Regions from separate parts of the Aeromicrobium marinum DSM 15272 genome, predicted to be linked through region 1. Evidence: predicted binding sites of a transcription regulator. Region 1 holds the regulator's gene; each other region holds the start of a gene.

Evidence for each region. Region 1 encodes LexA, which represses DNA repair genes until DNA is damaged. Its sites were predicted from a motif close to TCGAACANNTGTTCGA; they were not measured.
Region 2: HMPREF0063_RS05330 (HNH endonuclease signature motif containing protein) is a predicted target of LexA. The motif match lies at 1,266-1,281, and genes of this name have one in related genera.
Region 3: HMPREF0063_RS12285 (HNH endonuclease signature motif containing protein) is a predicted target of LexA. The motif match lies at 942-957, and genes of this name have one in related genera.

The regions. Positions count from the first base shown of each region.
Region 1 covers NZ_CM001024.1:1,433,642-1,435,903, forward strand. Annotated here, with positions in the region: gene HMPREF0063_RS16210 (SDR family NAD(P)-dependent oxidoreductase) at 1-640, opposite strand, end outside; gene lexA (transcriptional repressor LexA) at 724-1,461, shown strand; gene galE (UDP-glucose 4-epimerase GalE) at 1,630-2,262, opposite strand, start outside.
Region 2 covers NZ_CM001024.1:1,018,979-1,021,240, reverse strand. Annotated here, with positions in the region: gene HMPREF0063_RS05340 (aspartate carbamoyltransferase catalytic subunit) at 1-430, opposite strand, end outside; gene pyrR (bifunctional pyr operon transcriptional regulator/uracil phosphoribosyltransferase PyrR) at 427-1,011, opposite strand; gene HMPREF0063_RS05330 (HNH endonuclease signature motif containing protein) at 1,295-2,262, shown strand, end outside.
Region 3 covers NZ_CM001024.1:2,416,014-2,418,275, reverse strand. Annotated here, with positions in the region: gene HMPREF0063_RS12285 (HNH endonuclease signature motif containing protein) at 1-928, opposite strand, end outside; gene HMPREF0063_RS12280 (MFS transporter) at 1,161-2,262, opposite strand, start outside.

The DNA.
Region 1 (2,262 bases):
CGCCGGCGAGCGCCTGACGAGCGCCGCCACCGGGCACCATGCCGTCGACCATCGCCGTGGCCACCCCGTCGGGACATACCGCGTGCACGCCGATCCCGTCGGGCAACAGCTCGGTCGCCAACGAGGTCGCCAGCGACAGCACCGCGGCCTTGGTGGCCGCGTAGGCGCTCAGGCCGGGCACCGGGGCGTGGGCGCTGAGGGAGGCCAGGATGCCGATCTCTCCCCCGGTCACGCCGCTCGCCGCCTGCTGCCGGAACACCTCGGCGGCCGCCCGCACACCCCAGGCCACCCCCAGGACGTTGACGTCGAACTGCAGCCGGATCTGGTCGGACGTGAGATCGACCAGGTCGCCCTCGAACAGCACGCCGGCGTTGCACACCCAGGCGCCCAGAGGCGCGATCGCTGCCGTGCGGGCCGCCGCGGCACGGTTGGCCTGCTCGTCGGTGACGTCGAGGGCGAACCCCTCCACCGCGCCGATCTCGGCCGCCGTCCGTGCGGCGTCGGCAGCGTCGACGTCGGTGACCACCACCTGGTAGCCGCGGGTCACCAGCTCGGCGGCCACGGCCCGGCCGATGCCCCGCGCGGCGCCCGTCACGAGGGCGGACCGGGGCTGGGACGGGGTGACGAGAGGGCGAGGCATGGCCGTCACCCTAGTGGACGAGTCCCCGCGACACGCTCGAACATGTGTTTGATCGAACGCACCTTCGGTACTAGCCTGTGGGCATGAGCGACGAGCAGAACACCCCCGGAACCGACGCCGCGGTCACCGAGCTCCCCGACGGTCCCGCCGACGCCAACGGGCTCACCGCGCGGCAGCGCCGGGTCCTGGAGTTCCTGCGCGACGAGGTCGAGAAGCGGGGCTACCCGCCGAGCATGCGCGAGATCGGGCAGGCGGTGGGGCTGGTCAGCACCTCGTCGGTGTCGCACCAGCTCAAGCAGCTGGAGAAGATGGGGCACATCCGCCGCGATCCGTTCCGCCCTCGCGCCATGGAGATCTTCCTGCCCGACGGCGGCGCGGCACGCCATGCCGTCAGCAGCGCCTCCGCGTCCTCGTACGACGAGACCGGGATCGACGACGCCCACCCCGAGGCGACCTACGTCCCGATCGTGGGACGCATCGCCGCCGGTGGTCCGATCCTCGCCGAGGAGCGCGTCGAGGAGATCTTCCCGCTGCCGAAGTCGCTCGTGGGCGACGGCACGCTGTTCCTGCTCGAGGTGTCCGGCGACTCCATGATCGACGCGGCCATCTGCAGCGGTGACTACGTCGTCATCCGCCAGCAGCCGGTCGCCGAGAACGGCGAGATCGTCGCCGCCATGCTCGACGGTGAGGCCACCGTCAAGACGTTCCAGCGCAAGGACGGTCAGGTGTGGCTGCTGCCGCACAACGACGACTACTCCCCCATCGACGGCACCCACGCCACGATCCTCGGCAAGGTCACCGCGGTCCTGCGCCGCGTGTAGGCCGGTCGGGGGTTTCGAGGCTCGCAGGCTCGCACCTCAACCACCGAGTGGTCGCGTCGGTGGTTTCGAGGCTCGCACGCTCGCACCTCAACCACCGAGTGGTCGGCCTGCTCGGTGGTTGAGGTGGCGCGAGGAACGAGCGCCCTCGAAACCACAAACCTCCAGCGGTCAGCCGGCGTTCCAGGCGCTGGCGAACATCTGGTGCACCGTGTGCCGGTTCTCCCAACCCAGGTCGCGGGCCGCCTGCTCGCCGGTGGCCACGATCCGGGCCGGGTCGCCCGGCCGGGCCGGCCCGATCTCGGGTTCGAAGTCGATGCCCGTCGCGGCGGCCGCGGCGTCCATGATCTCGCGCACCGACACGCCCGACCCGCTGCCCAGGTTGTAGACCGCCTCGAGGGTCTCGCCCTCCACCAGGCGCCGGGCCGCGACCACGTGCGCCTCGGCCAGGTCGGCCACGTGGATGTAGTCGCGCACGCACGTGCCGTCGGGCGTGGGGTAGTCGGTGCCGTTGATGCGAGGGGTGCGGCCCTCCCGCAACGCCTTGATCACCAGCGGGAACAGGTTGTGCGGGCTGGTGTCGTACAGCTCCGGCACGGCCGACCCGACCACGTTGAAGTACCGCAACGAGGTGTGCCGCAGACCCGATGACCGGCCCACGTCGGCGATCAGCCACTCGCCGATCAGCTTGCTCTCCCCGTACGGGGACTCCGGCCGGGTCGGGGTGTCCTCGGTGACCAGCTCCACGTCGGGCGTGCCGAACACCGCTGCGCTGGAGGAGAACACCAACGCGTCGACGCCGTT
Region 2 (2,262 bases), 410 kb from region 1:
ACGCGTCGAGCAGGGCCTGGGTGGGGTGCTCGTGCGTCCCGTCCCCGGCGTTGATCACGGCGCCGTTCGTCCACCCCGCCCCGGCGAGCCGGTGGGGCGCACCGGAGGAGTGGTGCCGGATGACGACCGCGTCGGCGCCCATCGCCTGCAGGGTCAGCGCGGTGTCCTTGAGGCTCTCGCCCTTGCTCACGCTGGAGCCCTTGGCCGAGAAGGTGATGACATCGGCGCTGAGCCGCTTCGCCGCGGCCTCGAACGAGATCCGGGTGCGGGTCGAGTCCTCGAAGAACAGGTTGACGACGGTGCGTCCGCGCAGGGTCGGCAGCTTCTTGATCGGCCGCTCAGCGATGCCGAGCATCTCCTCCGCGGTGTCGAGCACCCGGGACGCCTCGTCGCGGGCCAGGTCGGCCGCGCTCAGCAGGTGTCGCTTCATGAGGCGCCTCCGGCGATCGCCACGGAGTCCTCGACCTCGTCGGTCTCCCGCAGACGGACCCGCACCTTCTCGGTGAGAGCGGTCGGCAGGTTCTTGCCGACGAAGTCGGCGCGGATCGGCAGCTCGCGGTGGCCCCGGTCGATCAGGACCGCCAGCTGCACCGCCCGGGGTCGGCCGAGGTCGCCCAGAGCGTCGAGGGCGGCCCGGATCGTGCGGCCCGAGAACAGCACGTCGTCGACGAGCACGACGACCTTGCCGTCGACGTCGTCAGGGATGTCGGTGTGTTCGAGCGCGCGGGCCGGCTTGAGCCGCAGGTCGTCGCGGTACATCGTGATGTCGAGGGCGCCGGCGTGGACGGGACGCGACTCGACCTGGCTCATCCGGTCGGCGATGCGGCGGGCCAGGTGCACACCCCGGGTCGGGATGCCGACCAGGACCACCTCGCCGGCACCGTGGTTGCGCTCGAGGATCTCGTGGGTGATGCGCGTCAACGCCCGACCGATCTCGGCGGAGTCGAGGACCTGTCGCAGCGGCGCAGCATCGGGTTCGTCGGCACTGGACCCGTGCGATGACGTGACCATGGCTGACCTCCTTCTCCGCCTCACGGGACGGCCGTTAAAGGATGTCGGTTCGGCGATCACCCTAGCAGCGCCGCGACCCCGACGGGACGGGTGTTCGGTGGCGTCACGACCGGGGTCGATCGAGGGCCGAAGGGCCTGGGGCAGGGAGCACCCTTCACACCGGTAGCCCTTCGCTGGTTGAGGTGCGACGAGCTCTGCGAGGAGCCTCGAAACCTCGGTCATTCCAGCGAGAAACCTGCCGTAGACTCTTGTCATCGAACGTCTGTTCGAGTAGGGTGGAAGCATGGATTCGGGGACCGTCGCCGCCACGCTGCGTGGGGCTGCTGATGCGCTGACGCGTGGCGATGACCGGGAGGTCCTGGTCGCGATCCAGGCTGCGCAGGACGCGTTGGATGCGGCGAAGGTCCATCACCTGGCTGCGGTGCAACGGACGGCGGGTTTCGAGCTGGACGGTGCGTCGGCGATGTCGACCTGGGCCAGGACGCATCTGCGGTTGCCGGCACAGACCACCAGGAAGCTGTTGGCCGCCGACTCGACCCTGCGGGATCTGCCCGAGGCGGCCGAGGCCGGTCGGATCCGGGCCGATCACGTCGCGGTGTTCACCTACGGGATCCGCCACATCGGACGGTCCGTGGTCCGTGAGGCACAGAGCTGGCTGCTGGACGTCGCCGTCACCCACGAGCCGGTCGAGTTCCGCCGGGTCATGCAGCAGCTCCGCGAAGCCGTGTTCCCCGAGTCCCTCGACCAGGCCTGGGCCGATGGCATGGAGAAGGAAGATCTCCAGGTGAATCCCGTCCCGATGGGCTGGCACGTGAACGGCTTCCTGTCGACCGTCACCGGAGCGAAGCTCAGGGCGGTGCTCGACTCGATCGCCGCTCCCACCGACGCAGAGGACAGGCGCACCGGCGCCGAGCGACGCGTCGACGCCCTCGACACCCTGGTGTCGAAGGTGCTCGAGTCGGGGCTCCCGTCGGACAAGGGCATCCGCCCGCACCTGTCCGTGATCGCCGACGCCGACACCCTGGCCGCAGCCCGGGCCGGTGCCGGCCCGGCCGGGACTCCAGCCCAGCTGGCCGGATTCGGATCCATCGGACCGCAGCTGCTGTCCTACCTGGGCTGCATCAGCGATCTGACCGCGATCATGACCACCACCGGCGACCTCACCCAGGCCCGGGTCCTCAACGTCGGACGCACCCGCAGGCTCGCCACGCTCCAGCAACGCAGGGCGATCATCGCCCGCCAGGACGGTGT
Region 3 (2,262 bases), 980 kb from region 1:
GTTGCTTGAGTGTCGCGAGCCTCTGGGTGCGGCCCACGTTCAGGATCCGCGCCTGGGGGAGTTCGCCGTCGCCGGAAGCGAGGATGCCGGTGACGTCGGAAACGCAGCCCAGGTAGGACAGGAGTTGGGGACCGATGGAGTCGAAGCCAGCCAGTCTCGCGGGACTGCCGGCGCCGGCGAGAGTGTCCGCACCCACGATCACCGACAGGTGGGGTCGGATGCCCTTGTCCGACGGGAGTCCTGCGTCGAGGACCGTGGACAGCAGGGTGTCGAGGGCGTCGACGCGTCGTTCGGGTCCGGTGCGGGTGTCCTCGGCGTCGGTGGGGGCGGCAATGGAGTCGAGGACGGCCTTCAGCTTGGCGCCGGTGACGGTGGAGAGGAATCCGTTGACGTGCCAGCCCATCGGGACCGGGCTGACGGTGAGGTCCTCCTTGTCCATGCCGTCGGCCCATGCCTGGTCGAGCTGGTCGGGGAACACGGCCTCGCGCAGCTGCCGCATGACCCTGCGGAGCTCGACCGGCTCACAGGCGAGGGCGACGTCGAGCAGCCACGGCTCGGCCTCGACGATGATCTGGCGGCCGATGTGGCGGATGCCGTAGGTGAACACCGCGACGTGCTCGACCCGGATCCGTCCCGCCTCGGCGGCAGCAGCGACCGCGGGCAGCTCCCGCAGGGTGGCCTCGGCGGCCAGGAGCTGCCGGGTGGTCAGCGCCGGCAACCGCAGGTGCCGGCGCGTCCAGGTCGTCATGGCCGATGCGCCGTCCAGCTCGTGACCCGCCGAGCGCTGCAGGGCGGCCAGGTGGTGGACCTTGGCTGCGTCCAGCGCGTCCTGCGCGGTCTGGATCGCGACCAGCACCTCGCGGTCGTCGCCTCCGCTCAACGCACCGGCAACGGTGCGAAGCGTGTCGACGATGGTCCCCGAGTCCATGCATCCATTGTACTCGAACACGCGTTCGATGACCAGAGGTCGGGCGGGAATTCTTGCTGGAAGTGTGGTGGTTTCGAGGCTCCTCGCAGAGCTCGTCGCACCTCAACCACCGACCCGCCCCCGAGCCGGCCCCCCGGTGGTTGAGGTGCGAGCCTGGGCGCCCCATCCCTGGCCCGAGCCCTCGGTGGTTGAGGTGCGAGCCTGCGAGCCTCGAAACCACAGGAGCGGCACCTCAGGCGCGACGGGGCCGGCACGCCAGCACCACCGCGGCCCCCACCAGCGACACCGCGGCGGTGACCACGACGGCGACGTTCCAGCCGCTGATCAGGTCGTCGACGGGTGATCCCGGTCCCGGTCGTGCCGCCACGACGGCCACGACCGTGACCCCCACGGCCGATCCCACGTAGCGCGCGGTGTTGTTGGCGCCGCTGCCCATCCCGCCGCGGCCCGGGGGCACGCTCGCCACGGCCTCGCGGCCCAGTGCCGCATTCACGACTCCCGATGCCACTCCGGCCACCAGGAGGCCGGGCAGGAAGTGCAGCCAGGTCGAGTCGGCCCGCACGCCGGTGAGCGTGAGCTGTCCGCAGGCGACGACGAGCAGACCGATGGCGAGCTGGACCCGACCGGGGAACCTCGGGGGGATGCGGCGGGCGAGCAGTGCGGTGACCACGCTGGTGACCGACCACGCGAGCAGGAGGAGTGCCGCCTCGAGCGGGGTGATGCCGAGCGCGGCCTCCAGGAAGCCGAGCAGGTACGACATCAGGGCGATGATGCCGCCACCCGTCACGCCTGCGGCCACCGTCGCCGCGAGAAAGGGGGGATGCGTGAGCAGGGACAGCTCGATCATGGGACTGGTGCTGCGGTGCTCGACCACGGCGAAGCCGGCGAGGAGCGCGGCGCTCGCCAGGGCGAGGCCGACGACCACCGGTCGGTCCCATCCCGACCGTCCTTCGACCAGGGCTGCCAGGAAGCTGCTCACCGCCAGGGCGAGCAGCGCGGCACCTCCCAGGTCGAGCCCGCGGGGTTCGAGCATCCGGGACTCGTCGACGAGTGCCAGGGCGAGGACGCCCACGGCGACCGAGGCCACGGCGAGCACGGCGTAGGCCGCCCGCCAGCTCACCACCTGGTCGAGCGAAGCGGCGAGGACCGGTCCGATCGCGATGCCGGTGCCGACGCTGGCGCCCCACACGCCGCTGGCGCGTGCCCGTGCGGGACCGGCAGGGAACGCGTGCGCGATGATCCCGAGGCTCGAGGCGATGACGGCGGCGGACCCGACACCCTGCACGATCCGTGCCGCGACGAACACCACGACCGACGACGTGACCACGCATGCG